2 regions of the Vibrio gigantis genome follow, and region 1 is predicted to be linked to the other one. Evidence: riboswitches for the same ligand, from Rfam matches in the RefSeq annotation. Region 1 holds a riboswitch; the other holds the start of a gene.
The links. A riboswitch is a leader RNA that binds a small molecule or an ion and turns the genes downstream of it on or off. The one in region 1 is predicted to bind lysine.

Region 1 (7,431 bases):
GTACCTTCTGTTTCTGCATCCGGGCCATATTGAATACCGCGAATTGCCATGTTCTCAGCTAGTTGTAGGTCAGTCACTCGATCGCCAATCACAACAGAGTGTTGGAAGTCCACTTTACCGCCCTGCAGGTATTCTTTAACCATACCTAGCTTAGGCTTACGGCAAGAGCAGTTGTCTTCGTCAAAGTGAGAGCAAATAAGCACGTCATCAAACTTAACACCTTGAGATTCGAAGAACTCCATCATCATATTGTGTGGCGCATCGAAATCTTCTTGTGGGTAGCTATCAGTACCTAGGCCATCTTGGTTAGTGACCATTACTAAGCGGTAACCCGCGTCTTGCAAAGCAAGTAGGCTAGGAATCACTAGCGGTTCGAATTTTAGCTTGTCTAAACGGTCTACTTGAAAGTCAACTGGCGGCTCAACAATTAAGGTGCCGTCACGGTCTATAAAAAGTATTTTCTGTTGTTTACTCACTTGAACTTCCTTTTAATTTTAAATCTGGTGGCCTAGCTAAAATCAAACGCTAACCCAAAATATTGGTTTCACTTGCCAGGCTGTGATTCATCAATTCAAACTGGCAATGTTATTACTGGTAAGCCTTTCGTTACTGATAAAAGTTACGAATAAATCCAAGTGTCTTTTCGCACTCTTCGCGGTTACCAATACTAATACGAACACAATCTTCAATTGGCGAATTACGCAAGATGATGCCCGTGTCCCAAGCCGCTTTAAACAACTCATCGCCGTTCGGGAATTTAACCAGTAGGTAGTTACCCCAGCCATCAAATACCGTAACGTCAGGCATTCCCATCAGGCCCGCCTGCAGATACGCACGGTTGGCGCTTAAGTCCAGAACTTGGAACTTAGCTCGCGCTAGTCCTTGCTCTGAAAGTGCTTGAACGGCAATGTCAGCAACAGGGATTGGCACTGGATAGGGAGCAATCACTTTCAACAGTACATCGATCAGCTCTTTATTCGCCAACGTAAAGCCACAACGTAAGCCCGCCAGAGCGAAGGCCTTCGACAAGGTGCGCAGAATCGCAAGGTGTGGATATTGCTCAAGCAAATCAACGGTTGACGCTTCTGGACAGAAATCGATATACGCTTCGTCCATCACCACAATCGCTTTGTCTTGCGTCATTTCAAGCAGCTTGATGATGTCTTGACGATCAACCAAGTTACCGGTCGGGTTATTTGGGCTACAAACAAAGACTACTTTTACATTGTCGAGCTGAGCTTCAATCGCAGGAAGATCCAGTTGCCACTCAGCGGTTAGAGGCACAACTTTTCGCTCAACACCGATCGTCTCTGCACTGATTGCGTACATGCCGTAAGTAGGTGGGCAGTAAAGAATAGCGTCTTCGTTCGGCTCACAGAAAGCACGAATCAATAACTCGATACCTTCATCAGCACCACGAGTCGTCAGTGTTTGCTCTGGTTTCACACCTGCATATTGTGCGTAAGCGTCAATCAACTCTTTAGGCTGACATTCACTGTAACGGTTAAGACGAGACAGGTTTAGGTTGTACTCGTTATCAAACGGAGATTCGTTGGCGTTTAGCCATACATCACCCGTACCGCCAATGCGTCTTGCAGACAAGTAAGGTGTAAGAGCCTGAACTTGTTTTCTTGCTAACTTTTCCATGCCCTACCCTTATTTCGCTTTATTTAACTTTTCAACTCGAATAGTCACAGCGCGTTTGTGTGCATCCAACCCTTCAGCTTCCGCCATCGTTACTACAGTTGGCGCTAGGCCTTTCAAACCATCGGCTGTTAGCTCTTGTACCGTCATACGCTTAGAGAAATCAGCCAAACCTAGGCTTGAATATGTCTTCGTATAACCGTAGGTCGGTAATACGTGGTTTGTACCAGACGCATAATCACCTGCAGATTCTGGAGACCAGTCACCAAGGAAGATTGAGCCTGCATTATCGAGCAGTGGAAGCAATTCACGTGGGTTCTTGGTTTGAACGATCAAGTGTTCAGGACCGTAGAAGTTCGAAATCGCAATCGCTTGAGTGATCGACTCCGCAATGATAATTAGGCTTGAAGCCAATGCTTGCTGAGCGATCGTGGCGCGAGACAGCTCTTTCAACTGCTTTTGTACCGCTTCGGTTACTTGGTCTGCCACAATTGGAGATGGTGTTACCAATACCACTTGTGAATCAGGACCGTGCTCCGCTTGGCTCAACAAGTCTGCCGCTATGAAGTCTGCATCAGCCGTTTCATCGGCAATGACTAAAACTTCAGACGGGCCAGCAGGCATATCAATCGCCGCACCGCGGAAGTCATTGCTCACTTGGCGCTTCGCTTCCGTTACGTAGGCATTACCTGGGCCGAAAATCTTATCGACTTTAGCCACACTCTCGGTACCGTAAGCCATTGCTGCAACCGCTTGACCACCACCAACGTTGTAAACCTCGTCGATCTTGCAAAGCTTAGCGACATACAAGATTTCATCAGCGATTGGCGGAGGTGAACAAAGCACCACCTTACGACAACCTGCGATTTGTGCAGGTACACCTAACATAAGAACCGTTGACGGAAGTGGCGCACTGCCACCAGGAATATAAAGGCCAACAGTATTAATCGCGCGAGTCACTTGCTCACACACAACGCCCGGTTGTGTCTCAACTTTGATAGGTTGAGGCTTTTGAGCTTCGTGGAACTTAGCAATGTTGCTATAAGCTTGCTCAAGCGCTTGCTTCATTTCTGGTGTTAGACGAGCGCACGCCTCTTCGATTTCATTTGAACTGACTCGAATGGATTCAGGAGTTACACCATCAAACTTTTCAGTCAGCTCTTTAAGCGCGGCATCGCCTTCATTTCGTACTTTTGCAATAACATCAGAAACAGTCGCTGTGATGTTTGCACCTTCAGTAATAGCTGGACGCTCTAATACCGAGTCTTGCTGTGATTCACTTAAAGATTGCCAAACAACGGTTCTCATCGCCACTACCCCATCATTTTTTCGATTGGTAATACTAGAATCGAGCTCGCACCCAACTCTTTAAGCTGTTCCATTGTTTCCCAGAACAAGTTCTCTGTACTTACTAGGTGCACGGCAACTTTGTCTTTGTCTGTCGATAGTGGAAGAACCGTTGGGTCTTCAGCACCAGGCAGTAGTGCTTTGATTTGCTCTAGTTGAGAGGTTGGCGCGTGAAGCATGATGTACTTCGACTCTTTCGCTTGTTGAACACCCTGCATACGAGTCAGTAGTTTTTCAATCAATGCAGTTTTGTCAGCGTCGAACTCACCAACACGTTGAATCAGTGTTGCTTTAGATTGGAAGATAGCTTCTGCTTCTTTTAGGCCGTTCGCTTCTAGCGTCGCACCTGTAGAAACTAAATCGGCGATAGCGTCTGCTAGGCCTGCGCGAGGCGCTACTTCAACCGAGCCTGTTAGCATACAAGTGCTGAATTCAACACCCTGCTCGTCCATGTAGGCTTTAAGTAGTTGTGGGTAGGTTGTCGCAATACGTTTGCCCGCTAAGTCTTGTGGGCCGTTGTATTCTTCGTCTTTGTTGATAGCGATAGAAAGGCGGCAACCACCGAAGTCTAAACGACGTAGTGTGCGGAACTCTGAAGGCTCTTTAAGAGCAACACGGTCTAAACGAACTTCTTCTAGTTCATTTTCACCGATAAAACCAAGGTCAACCACACCATCCATGATAAGACCTGGGATGTCGTCATCACGAACTAATAACAAGTCGATTGGCATATTTAGTGAATGAACCACTAGGCGCTCACCCATGATGTTAAATTTAACACCACATTTTTTAAGTAGGTCTTGGCACTCTTTACTTAAGCGACCTTTCTTTTGAATTGCGATTCTTAGGCGTTGTGTCTGCATTGCTGTATCCCTGTGCAAATATTTGAATTTATTGATTATTTAAAAACGCTAAAACTAAAAAACCCTCGGAAGACTCTGTCATCCCGAGGGTTTAAATCTAAATTCTTTTGACTTAACCTCCGGGAGTAATCTTGCTCCCGGGTATACGTAAATCTCCCCGAAAGACTAGATAGGGTGATGATGGTGATGAATGTTCATTACTAATTTACGCATACTTATCAGCTCTTAGGTTGTTTGCTGTCTTGTCTCCACACTAACTAAGGTAAGATCCTTTTTCAACCATTTATTCGAACTTTTTTCACGAAACTTAAAATTAAATTAACAGGCACAAAAAAGGGAGGCCGACGCCTCCCTGATAGTTTACTGATTAACTTTCATTTTTAGCTTTTGCATGTCGCCATTTTGCAGCGAGAGAAGTAAGCCAATGCAAAACATACAGCAACAAACGTTAGAGACGCTGCGCCAAATGCGATGCCAATTGAAGATGTCATACCTAGAGTGATGAAACCAATGCAAGATACGAACGCTACAGACAACGCGTATGGAAGCTGTGTTGATACGTGGTCGATGTGGTTACAACGAGCACCTGTAGAAGACAGAATCGTTGTATCTGAGATTGGAGAACAGTGGTCACCAAATACAGCACCCGCTAGAACCGCACTTAGCATCGGAAGAATCAGCGCGATGTCAGATGCAGCAGCCATATCACCCGCGATAGGTAGCATGATACCGAACGTACCCCAAGATGTACCTGTCGAGAAAGCCATAATACCGGCTAGAAGGAACAGGATAACTGGTAACCAGTGGTAATCAATGCTGCCCGTTACTAGAGACGATAGGTAAGAACCTGTTTTCATGTCGCCGATTACAGAACCGATAGTCCAAGCGAATACAAGAATCAATATAGCGCCAAACATAGAGCTTGCGCCGATCCACATTGTTCTTGCGATGTCTGCCATAGATAGCTTCTGTTTAAATACAGTCGCTAGCGCCACTAGTAGACCGATGATGCCACCGTAAACAAGAGACTTGCCAACATCGGTATTTTCGAATGCACCAAGTAGGTTAAACGCTTGACCATCAGCAGCTAGCGCTTGACCGCCGGTGTAAAGCATTGCTGCAACCGTCGCAACAATTAACGAAACGATCGGCATAATTAGGTCAGAAACAGAACCATTCTCGCTCTCTTCGATGTCTAGCTCTTCGTTTAGATCGTGAGCTTGCTTTTGATCGTTGTCACCTTCAAAGCCACGACCTTGAGATGCTTCGATCTCATGCTCACGCATCTTACCAACATCTAGACCGAACCATGCCACTGCGAACACCATTAGTAGTGCAAACACAGCGTAGAAGTTCATTGGGATAAGACGAACGTAAGCACCCAGTGCTGAATATTCAGTTACACCGTGTGTTACTAAGATGCCACCAATAATAGTAATGATGTATGCACCCCAGCTAGAAGCTGGCATGATCACACACATTGGAGCAGCGGTAGAATCGAGAATATAAGCAAGCTTAGCGCGAGATACGTAGAAACGGTCTGTTACAGGGCGAGAGATAGCACCTACCGCTAAGCTGTTGAAGTAATCATCCACGAAGATGAATACACCTAAGAAAGCAGCAAGTAGTTTTGAACCACGTTTGCTCTTAACGCGAGACTGAGCCCACTCAGCGAATGCACGAGTACCGCCAGACAGTGTTAATAGTGCAGTTGTCATTCCAAGAATAATTAGGAATGCAATGATGCTCATGTTCCAAGTGTTAATGCCACCATCTTCGATGAAAACACCAGATGCTTTAGTAAACACGTAGCTCGCTGCGTTACCTACTGAGTAGTCAGCAAGTAAAATCGCACCCATGATGATACCGACACCCAAAGAAACCAATACACGGCGGGTAACAATAGCAAGGCTCAAAGCCACAAGGGGCGGAAGCAAAGATAAAGGTGATGTTGCAAAATCTATTAAATTCATGATCTTCAAAAACCAGTTTTTTATTTGGCTAGAGATCTACTGCAGACAAACTTGATACGGCTGACCAAGCTCATGTTGAACTAAGCGAAAGGGAAGTGAACACTTCACCCAACCCTACAGTAGCGCTCCATAGTTTAAAATTAAGACTATGGCAGTGTTGTACCTATTGAGCACAACCCCAGCAAATTGCTTAGATATACAATTTACTTCGGCAATTACACCTTTCATTCCCGTTCATTGGCATCACCCCAACGGAAGTTACTTTTTATAATTGCACCTCTACGTGCGATAACACTATTAACCGTGCAAACCAGAGTTTAACAACAGATTAACCAAAGCTTCGCATCAGGTAGCCGCAATTGTACTCATCAAGAGCAACAATGCAACATATCATTCCGAGAAAAATAGCTTTTTGTTAATGAACTAATCAATAAGAGAATAGTCTACATAAGTTCACTACTCCACCAGTCACATATCAATTTTTAAGATAATCTTAATAATTATTATAAATTCAATAGAAATACAGCTCTGGATTTTCAACTATTCATCTCACTTTTATATTTAAAGATGTAATAGAAGAAATACTATTTGTTTTATTCCTAGGCTCTGTTTATTATTAGGAAGATTATTTAGTTTACCTTGATGGAAAATATCATGTCTGAATTAACAAAAACTCTATTAAATATCCGCAGCCTTCGTGCGTTCTCACGTGAATTAACTCTTGAGCAACTTGAAGAAGCACTAGACAAGCTGACTATTGTTGTACAAGAGCGTCAAGAGTCTGAAGCTGAAGAACGTGCTGCTAAAGCCGAGCAAGAAGCTAAACTTTCTGCTATTGCTGAACAAATTGCAAAAGACGGAATTGATGTTGCCGATCTTATTGCTGCACTTTCTGGTGAAGCAAAATCTAAAACAACAAAAGCGAAACGCGCTCCTCGCCCAGCGAAATACAAATATGTAGACGCAAACGGTGACGAGAAGACTTGGACAGGTCAAGGTCGTACACCTTCAGCTATCCAAGAACAGCTAGATGCTGGTAAATCTCTAGAAGAGTTTGCTATCTAAACATTTAGCTTACTTAGTGAGTAATCAATTACACGCTAAGCAATAGAATTAATATTTAAGTCGACCAAAGTATTATTTACGAATTAAATATATTCAGAAACAAAAAAGGCTCCTTTCGGAGCCTTTTTTATATTTGTACTATCAGTATTAGAAACCAACTGATAGTTGCACTGATTAAAGAAAGTACCTTATCTTTCCCAGTACGCTTCTTCTAAACTATCTTCTCTTTCTGGAAGACCACGTGATAAACGTGGGGAGTGCTGAACTAACACTTCGTAACTTGCACGGTTTGAATATTTACAAACTTGTGAGAAAGAGGAGTACGTCAAAAATGAATGTTGGTGCTTACTTGAGTTTGGCACATTTTCTTTGTGGTACTTATTAGCAGCCATATCATGCAATAAAGCCGATAAAGCAGCATCACCCGCACCATTGGTGTTTTTGATCTTTTCTGGACCACCCATGTAAGGCGCAATGTGTGAATACACCTTAGTTGGGTTTTCACATAAATCTTTATGCGCAGGGCGGCTAAATTCAAA
Region 2 (7,431 bases), 860 kb from region 1:
CCTAAAAGGTAACAATGACCTTTTAGTACTGACACAACCTCAGCTTATCAAAGATATCCATTCACAATATTTGCAAGCTGGGGCTGACATCCTCGAAACCAATACCTTTAACGCTACAACCATCGCTATGGCCGACTATGATATGGAAAGCCTTAGTGAAGAAATTAACTTTGCGGCCGCTAAGCTTGCCCGTGAAGCGGCTGATGAGTGGACGGCAAAGACCCCAGAAAAACCTCGCTTTGTGGCGGGTGTATTAGGTCCGACTAACCGTACTTGTTCTATCTCTCCAGATGTTAATGATCCGGGTTACCGTAATGTTAGCTTTGACGAGTTGGTCGAAGCTTACTCTGAATCGACTCGTGCGCTTATTAAAGGCGGTTCAGACCTAATTCTTATTGAAACTATCTTCGACACACTAAATGCCAAAGCGTGTGCTTTTGCTGTGGAATCTGTTTTCGAAGAAGTGGGAATCTCTCTGCCTGTAATGATCTCAGGCACCATTACTGATGCATCAGGTCGTACACTTTCAGGGCAGACAACTGAGGCTTTCTATAATGCGCTTCGTCATGTTAAACCTATCTCGTTCGGATTGAACTGTGCACTAGGGCCTGATGAGTTACGTGAGTATGTCGGTGAGATGTCTCGTATCTCTGAGAGCTATGTTTCTGCTCACCCAAATGCGGGTTTACCTAACGCATTTGGTGAGTATGATCTTTCACCTGAAGACATGGCTGAGCATGTTAAAGAGTGGGCTGAAAGTGGCTTCTTGAATTTGATTGGTGGCTGTTGTGGTACTACTCCAGAGCATATTCGCCAAATGGCAGAAGCGGTTGAAGGTGTTACTCCTCGTCAATTACCTGACCTACCAGTATCGTGTCGTTTATCTGGTTTAGAACCTCTGACCATAGCTAAAGAGTCTCTGTTTGTGAACGTGGGTGAGCGTACTAACGTTACCGGTTCTGCGCGTTTCAAGCGTTTGATCAAAGAAGAGCTTTACGACGAAGCATTGAGTGTTGCTCGTGAGCAAGTCGAAAATGGCGCTCAGATTATCGATATCAACATGGATGAAGGGATGCTAGACGCTGAAGCGTGTATGGTTAAATTCCTTAATTTATGTGCCTCTGAACCAGAAATTTCAAAAGTACCAGTAATGGTCGACTCTTCAAAATGGGAAGTTATCGAAGCTGGCCTGAAATGTATTCAGGGTAAAGGTATCGTCAACTCTATCTCTCTAAAAGAAGGTAAAGAGAAATTTGTCGAGCAAGCCAAGTTAGTTCGTCGCTATGGTGCTGCCGTTATTGTGATGGCTTTTGATGAAGTTGGTCAGGCTGATACACGTGAACGTAAAGTTGAAATCTGTACCAATGCCTACAACATTCTTGTTGATGAAGTTGGCTTCCCTCCTGAAGACATTATTTTTGACCCGAATATCTTCGCGGTTGCGACTGGCATTGATGAACATAACAACTATGCGGTTGATTTCATTGAAGCAGTGGGAGATATCAAACGCGATCTCCCTCATGCGATGATCTCTGGTGGCGTATCGAACGTGTCGTTCTCATTCCGTGGCAATAACTACGTCCGTGAGGCAATCCACGCAGTATTCCTATATCACTGTTTTAAAAACGGTATGGATATGGGCATTGTAAATGCTGGTCAGCTGGAGATTTACGATAATGTTCCTGAAGACCTGCGTGATGCTGTTGAAGATGTAGTACTAAACCGTCGTGATGATTCGACGGAACGTTTGCTTGATATGGCAACTGAGTACCTAGAGCGAGCAGTAGGTAAAGTTGAAGACAAGTCAGCTCTAGAATGGCGAACTTGGCCTGTAGAGAAGCGCTTAGAGCACTCTTTAGTTAAAGGTATTACAGACTTTATAGTTGAAGACACTGAAGAAGCTCGTGTTAATGCCTCTCGCCCTATTGAAGTGATTGAAGGTCCTCTAATGGACGGCATGAACGTTGTAGGTGACCTATTTGGTGAAGGTAAGATGTTCTTACCACAGGTAGTTAAGTCTGCGCGTGTAATGAAGCAGGCTGTTGCGCACTTAGAACCGTTCATCAATGCATCCAAAGAAGTGGGTGCGACTAACGGTAAGATTCTGTTAGCGACCGTTAAAGGCGATGTTCACGATATCGGCAAAAATATCGTTGGCGTGGTTTTGCAGTGTAACAACTACGAAATTATCGACTTAGGCGTAATGGTTTCTTGTGAAAAGATTCTTAAGGTCGCTAAAGAAGAGAACGTCGACATTATCGGCTTATCTGGTTTGATAACGCCATCTCTTGATGAAATGGTACACGTTGCCAAAGAGATGGAAAGACAAGGCTTTAAGCTTCCTCTATTGATTGGTGGCGCGACCACCTCTAAAGCGCATACCGCGGTGAAGATTGAGCAAAACTACTCTGAGCCAGTGGTTTATGTAAATAACGCCTCTCGTGCTGTGGGCGTATGTACCTCACTTCTCTCTGATGAATTGAAACCTGCTTTCGTCGAGAAGTTAGATATCGATTATGACCGCGTTCGTGATCAACATAATCGTAAGAAACCTCGTACTAAGCCTGTGACACTTGAAAAAGCTCGTGCTAATAAAGTGGCGATCGATTGGGACGCTTATACACCACCGGCACCGGCTAAGCCGGGAGTGCACATATTCAATGACTTCGATGTGGCTACGTTACGTAATTATATCGATTGGACGCCATTCTTCATGACGTGGTCTTTAGTTGGTAAGTACCCTGCGATTCTTGAGCATGAAGAAGTGGGCGAAGAAGCGAAACGTTTATTCAAAGACGCGAACGATCTGTTAGACCGTGTGGAGAAAGAGAAACTACTTGAAGCTCGTGGTATGTGTGCGATGTTCCCTGCCAACAGTGTTGGTGATGATATTGAGGTGTATACCGATGAATCTCGTACCGAAGTTCTAAAGGTTCTACACAATCTTCGTCAACAAACAGAGAAACCCAAAGGCTTTAACTATTGCCTGTCTGATTACATCGCTCCAAAAGACAGTGGTAAAGCGGACTGGATTGGTGGCTTTGCGGTAACGGGTGGTATCGGTGAACGAGAGTTGGCTGATGAATACAAAGCGAAAGGTGATGACTACAATGCGATCATGATTCAGGCGGTTGCTGACCGATTGGCTGAAGCGTTCGCGGAGTATCTGCATAAAGAAGTGAGAAAGGACATTTGGGGTTACTCACCCGATGAGGATTTGTCTAACGACGATTTGATTCGAGAGAAGTACCAAGGCATTCGTCCTGCTCCGGGTTACCCTGCTTGTCCAGAGCATACAGAGAAAGGTACGTTGTGGGAGTTGATGGACGTTGAAAAAGCAATCGACATGTCGCTAACGACGAGCTACGCAATGTGGCCAGGTGCTTCCGTGTCTGGTATGTACTTCTCACATCCTGATGCCCGATACTTTGCGATTGCACAGATTCAGCAGGATCAAGTGGATAGCTATGCTGACCGTAAAGGCTGGGATATGTTAGAGGCAGAGAGATGGTTGGGGCCAAATATTAACTAATGATTGTTCCATAACGTAAAAAGGAAAAGGGTTGCTCAAGAGCAACCCTTTTTGTTCCTGTGATTTGGCTAATTCAAACCAATCTGTTAACCGCCTCTCTTATTCAAATAGCTCTTGATGCAGTTTTTGAATTGCCAGTTTAGATACAGACTCATCCAACAAGAAGCATAGGTTGTGTGGACTTGCCCCGTAACAAATCATGCGCAGGTTGAAGTCTTCAAGAGTGCCGAACACCTGCTTCGCATAGCCTTTACTTTCACTCATGTTGTTACCAATAAGGGCAACAAGGCATAGATCGTGCTCAATATCGACAGAACACAGCTCTTCAAGCTCAAGACGAGCGGCTTCAGGTAGCTCAGGAGCACCACCTGATGTGTCCGTTTGATCCAGAGTAAGTGAAACACTGATCTCTGAGGTGGTGATAAGATCGACCGAGATCTTATGTTTAGCAAGGATCTCGAACACTTTTGCCAAAAAACCATACGCATGGAACATGTTAGCGCTACGGAGTGTAACCATGGTTTGGTTACATCGTAGGGCAAGCGCTCTGAACAGTGGAGAGCTTTCTACCTGTTGGCGAATCCAAGTGCCACCTAATTCTGGTGCTTTAGAGGAGCCGACAAATACCGGGATTTGGTGGCGCAGTGCAGGTACTAGAGTTGATGGGTGCAAGATCTTCGCACCAAAATTTGCCATTTCCGATGCTTCACTGAAGCTGATCTCAGGGATAGGGGAAGCTTTAGGTGCAATACGAGGGTCAGTAGTGTAGATACCTGGAACATCCGTCCAGATCTCTAAACCAATCGCCTGTACCGATTCGGCAATCAGTGCTGCTGAATAATCACTGCCACCTCGGCCTAAAGTCGTGGTGTTGCCTTCGCTATCAGCACCGATAAAGCCTTGGGTAACGACTACTTGTTGTCGGCAAAGTGGAATAAGTTTCTCTTGTGCTAGAGCGGCAATATCTTCTAGTTGAGGTTCGGCTTTACCAAAATCATCATTAGTACGCATTACATCTCTGATATCGAAACGAACAGCAGGGGTGCCTCGTTCACGAATGATTTGAGCCAAGATGTGTGTCGACATCAACTCGCCACATGCGACGAGGTGATCAGTCAGTTTGGTACTGGTTTGGAATGATGCGGCCTCTGCAGCGCTTGCAATGTCATCAAGAATACAGTGAACTTCTTTCTCGATGCTGATTGGGTCTGCGAGTTGGTCAAGAATTGCATTATGAATGTCCGTTAATTGCGCCATTAGTTCCTGACGACGAGCTTTGTCTTGAACACCATTCGCCAGTTCAACTAGCAAGTTAGTGACGCCAGAGCATGCACTACTCACGACCAGTTTCGTATTTGAGTTGTTTTCAATAATGGCAGCACAACGGCTCATTGCTTCAAAGTTGGCAACACTTGTTCCACCAAACTTAGCGACATTAAAAGAACCAGCTACATTAGATGCACTCACGATATATCTCCCACGACTTCCTAAAATAAAATTACGGTTGGGTAATCCAACGTCCGATGTTTTTCGAAGAGAGTTTTAGAGCAAAAAGAGAGGAATTATTAGAATAGTAACCTCAGAAGCTCTTCACCATATAGAAATGGCGACAGTTGACGGGATTCAGCCCGCTCAACCGATAATAAAGGTCCTGCATCCTTTTATTATCTCGGCACTGCTCCCCATAAATGTTTTGTATTGGAAATGCGGTTCCACAAAACATCTGCCTGGGCAGTGCTCCTCTTCTGCTAGATAGCCATTTCATTGAACGTGTTTGCGGTAACAATGTCAATTGGTAACTTGAGATTATTGAAAAATAATTTTAACAATTATGTGACAGTGGTTTGACCTCAATACTTATGGCTAATTGCTGAGGTAATCAATTTGCTTTAGGGTGGATTGTTCACAACATTAACGTAAGGGATGTACATGTCTAATTTAACACTCACTACTGCTATCGATAGCTTTTATCCACCACACCGAACGTTAATGGGACCAGGTCCTTCTGATATTTCACCTCAAGTGCTACAGGCTTTGAGCCGTCCTACGATAGGTCACCTAGATCCGTTGTTTATTGCGATGATGGATGAGCTTAAACAGCTTCTTAAGTACGCTTTTCAGACTGAAAACGAATTTACGATTGCCGTTTCTGCACCGGGCAGCGCGGGTATGGAAACCTGTTTTGTTAACTTGATTGAGCCTGGTGAAAAGGTAATCGTTTGTCGTAACGGTGTCTTCGGTGAGCGTATGCGAGAAAATGTGGTGCGCTGTGGTGGCGAAGCCATCCTTGTTGACGACGAGTGGGGCAAGCCTGTTTCTGTCGACAAAGTAGAAAAAGCATTGGCAGAAAACCCCGATGCTGTTGCTGTCGCGTTTGTGCATGCCGAGACATCAACTGGAGCGCTATCGGATGCTCAAGCTATCTCGGCTATTGCTCGTCAGTTTGATGCCTTAACGATTGTCGATGCGGTGACATCATTAGGTGGTGTGCCATTGCTGGTTGATGAGTGGCAGCTTGATGCGGTTTATTCGGGAAGCCAGAAATGTCTATCTTGTGTGCCGGGTTTGTCTCCAGTGACTTTCTCTCAGCGTGCTGTCGAGAAAATGAAGGCGCGTCAATCACCAGTACAAAGTTGGTTCTTAGATCAGAGCTTGGTATTAGGTTATTGGAGTGGCGAAGGTAAGCGTAGCTATCACCATACTGCACCTGTAAACAGTCTTTATGCGCTACATGAGTCTCTTGTGCTACTGAAAAATGAAGGCCTAGATAATGCCTGGTCTCGCCATCACGCAATGCATCAAGAGTTGAAAGAGGGAGTCGAAGCTTTAGGACTGAAGTTTGTGGTTGATGAAGATAGCCGCTTACCACAACTTAACGCACTTTATTTCCCTGAAGGAATTGATGAGGCTAAGATCAGATCGCAGCTTCTAGAAGAATATAACCTTGAAATCGGTGCTGGGCTTGGCTCTTTGGCTGGTAAGGCGTGGCGTATCGGCCTAATGGGTTACGGTGCTCGTAAAGAGAATGTCGCGCTGTGTCTAAAAGCGCTAAAAGATGTTTTGAAATAGTTGTAATTAACTGAAATTAAAAAAAGCGCACGAGAGAACGTGCGCTTTTTTTGTTTGCTTTAAAGGTAATACGACGAATTAATATCTCGTAAACTCTTAGTTACTCTGCCGACGAGACGTTGTTTTCAGCTTGAGATATTTTCTTGTATTGAACCTGTGAAAAGTCTCTGTTTGGGAATAAAAACTTTGCTTCGCTACGGATCTGTTCCGCCTTACTTTCTTCTCCGAGCCCTTGATACGCCAAAATCAAGTTACTGTAGAAAGCAGGTCTTGGCTTGCTCTTTATGATCTCCAACGACCAATCAATGTAAGGCTGTATAAGGCTAGGATCGGCTTTATATAGACCAATGTTAAGGTAGGTGCTGTATATGTCCCAATCGTAGCGATCTTTCCAAACGACTGGGTTAGTCACTTGTTTGAGAATATCTGGGTTCTTTGGCTTAGACAGTTCAAACTTAGTCAGTACATAGTTGGTATGCAGAGCGCTCAACATATAAAAACTCACCAAGATAGGTATTACTAAGCTCGATACTCGAAACAAGGTTTTACTTATGATACTGAACGGCTGTTGATAATGTCGGGAAGAGCGTTGATCGACCCAGTAAATCAATATAATGAACGTTATCCAGTGAATTGCAGAGTGATAAAAAGGATACTCAAGCTGGGAGTGTAAAAGGATTGGGATGAATAAAGCGAGCAGAGCTAGTCGCGTTCCTTTTGCAGAACTTGCTATGCGTGACATAACCAATATTGCAGCTATCAAGATCCCGATGATTGGTACAATTCCCCCTTCTACTCCCCAAAACAGGAATTCATTGTGCGGGTGATCC

Region 2: another riboswitch for lysine. It lies ahead of lysC (lysine-sensitive aspartokinase 3); the one in region 1 lies ahead of OCV56_RS05475 (Na+/H+ antiporter NhaC family protein).

What each region holds. Positions count from the first base shown of each region.
Region 1 covers NZ_AP025492.1:1,202,483-1,209,913, reverse strand. Annotated here, with positions in the region: gene hisB (bifunctional histidinol-phosphatase/imidazoleglycerol-phosphate dehydratase HisB) at 1-476, opposite strand, end outside; gene hisC (histidinol-phosphate transaminase) at 607-1,647, opposite strand; gene hisD (histidinol dehydrogenase) at 1,657-2,958, opposite strand; gene hisG (ATP phosphoribosyltransferase) at 2,958-3,854, opposite strand; His leader region at 3,908-4,044, opposite strand; gene OCV56_RS05475 (Na+/H+ antiporter NhaC family protein) at 4,235-5,827, opposite strand; lysine riboswitch at 5,940-6,117, opposite strand; gene OCV56_RS05470 (H-NS family histone-like protein) at 6,482-6,892, shown strand; gene OCV56_RS05465 (inosine/guanosine kinase) at 7,081-7,431, opposite strand, start outside.
Region 2 covers NZ_AP025492.1:337,512-344,942, forward strand. Annotated here, with positions in the region: gene metH (methionine synthase) at 1-3,532, shown strand, start outside; gene lysC (lysine-sensitive aspartokinase 3) at 3,632-4,999, opposite strand; lysine riboswitch at 5,108-5,285, opposite strand; gene OCV56_RS01625 (pyridoxal-phosphate-dependent aminotransferase family protein) at 5,462-6,601, shown strand; gene OCV56_RS01630 (PglL family O-oligosaccharyltransferase) at 6,702-7,431, opposite strand, start outside.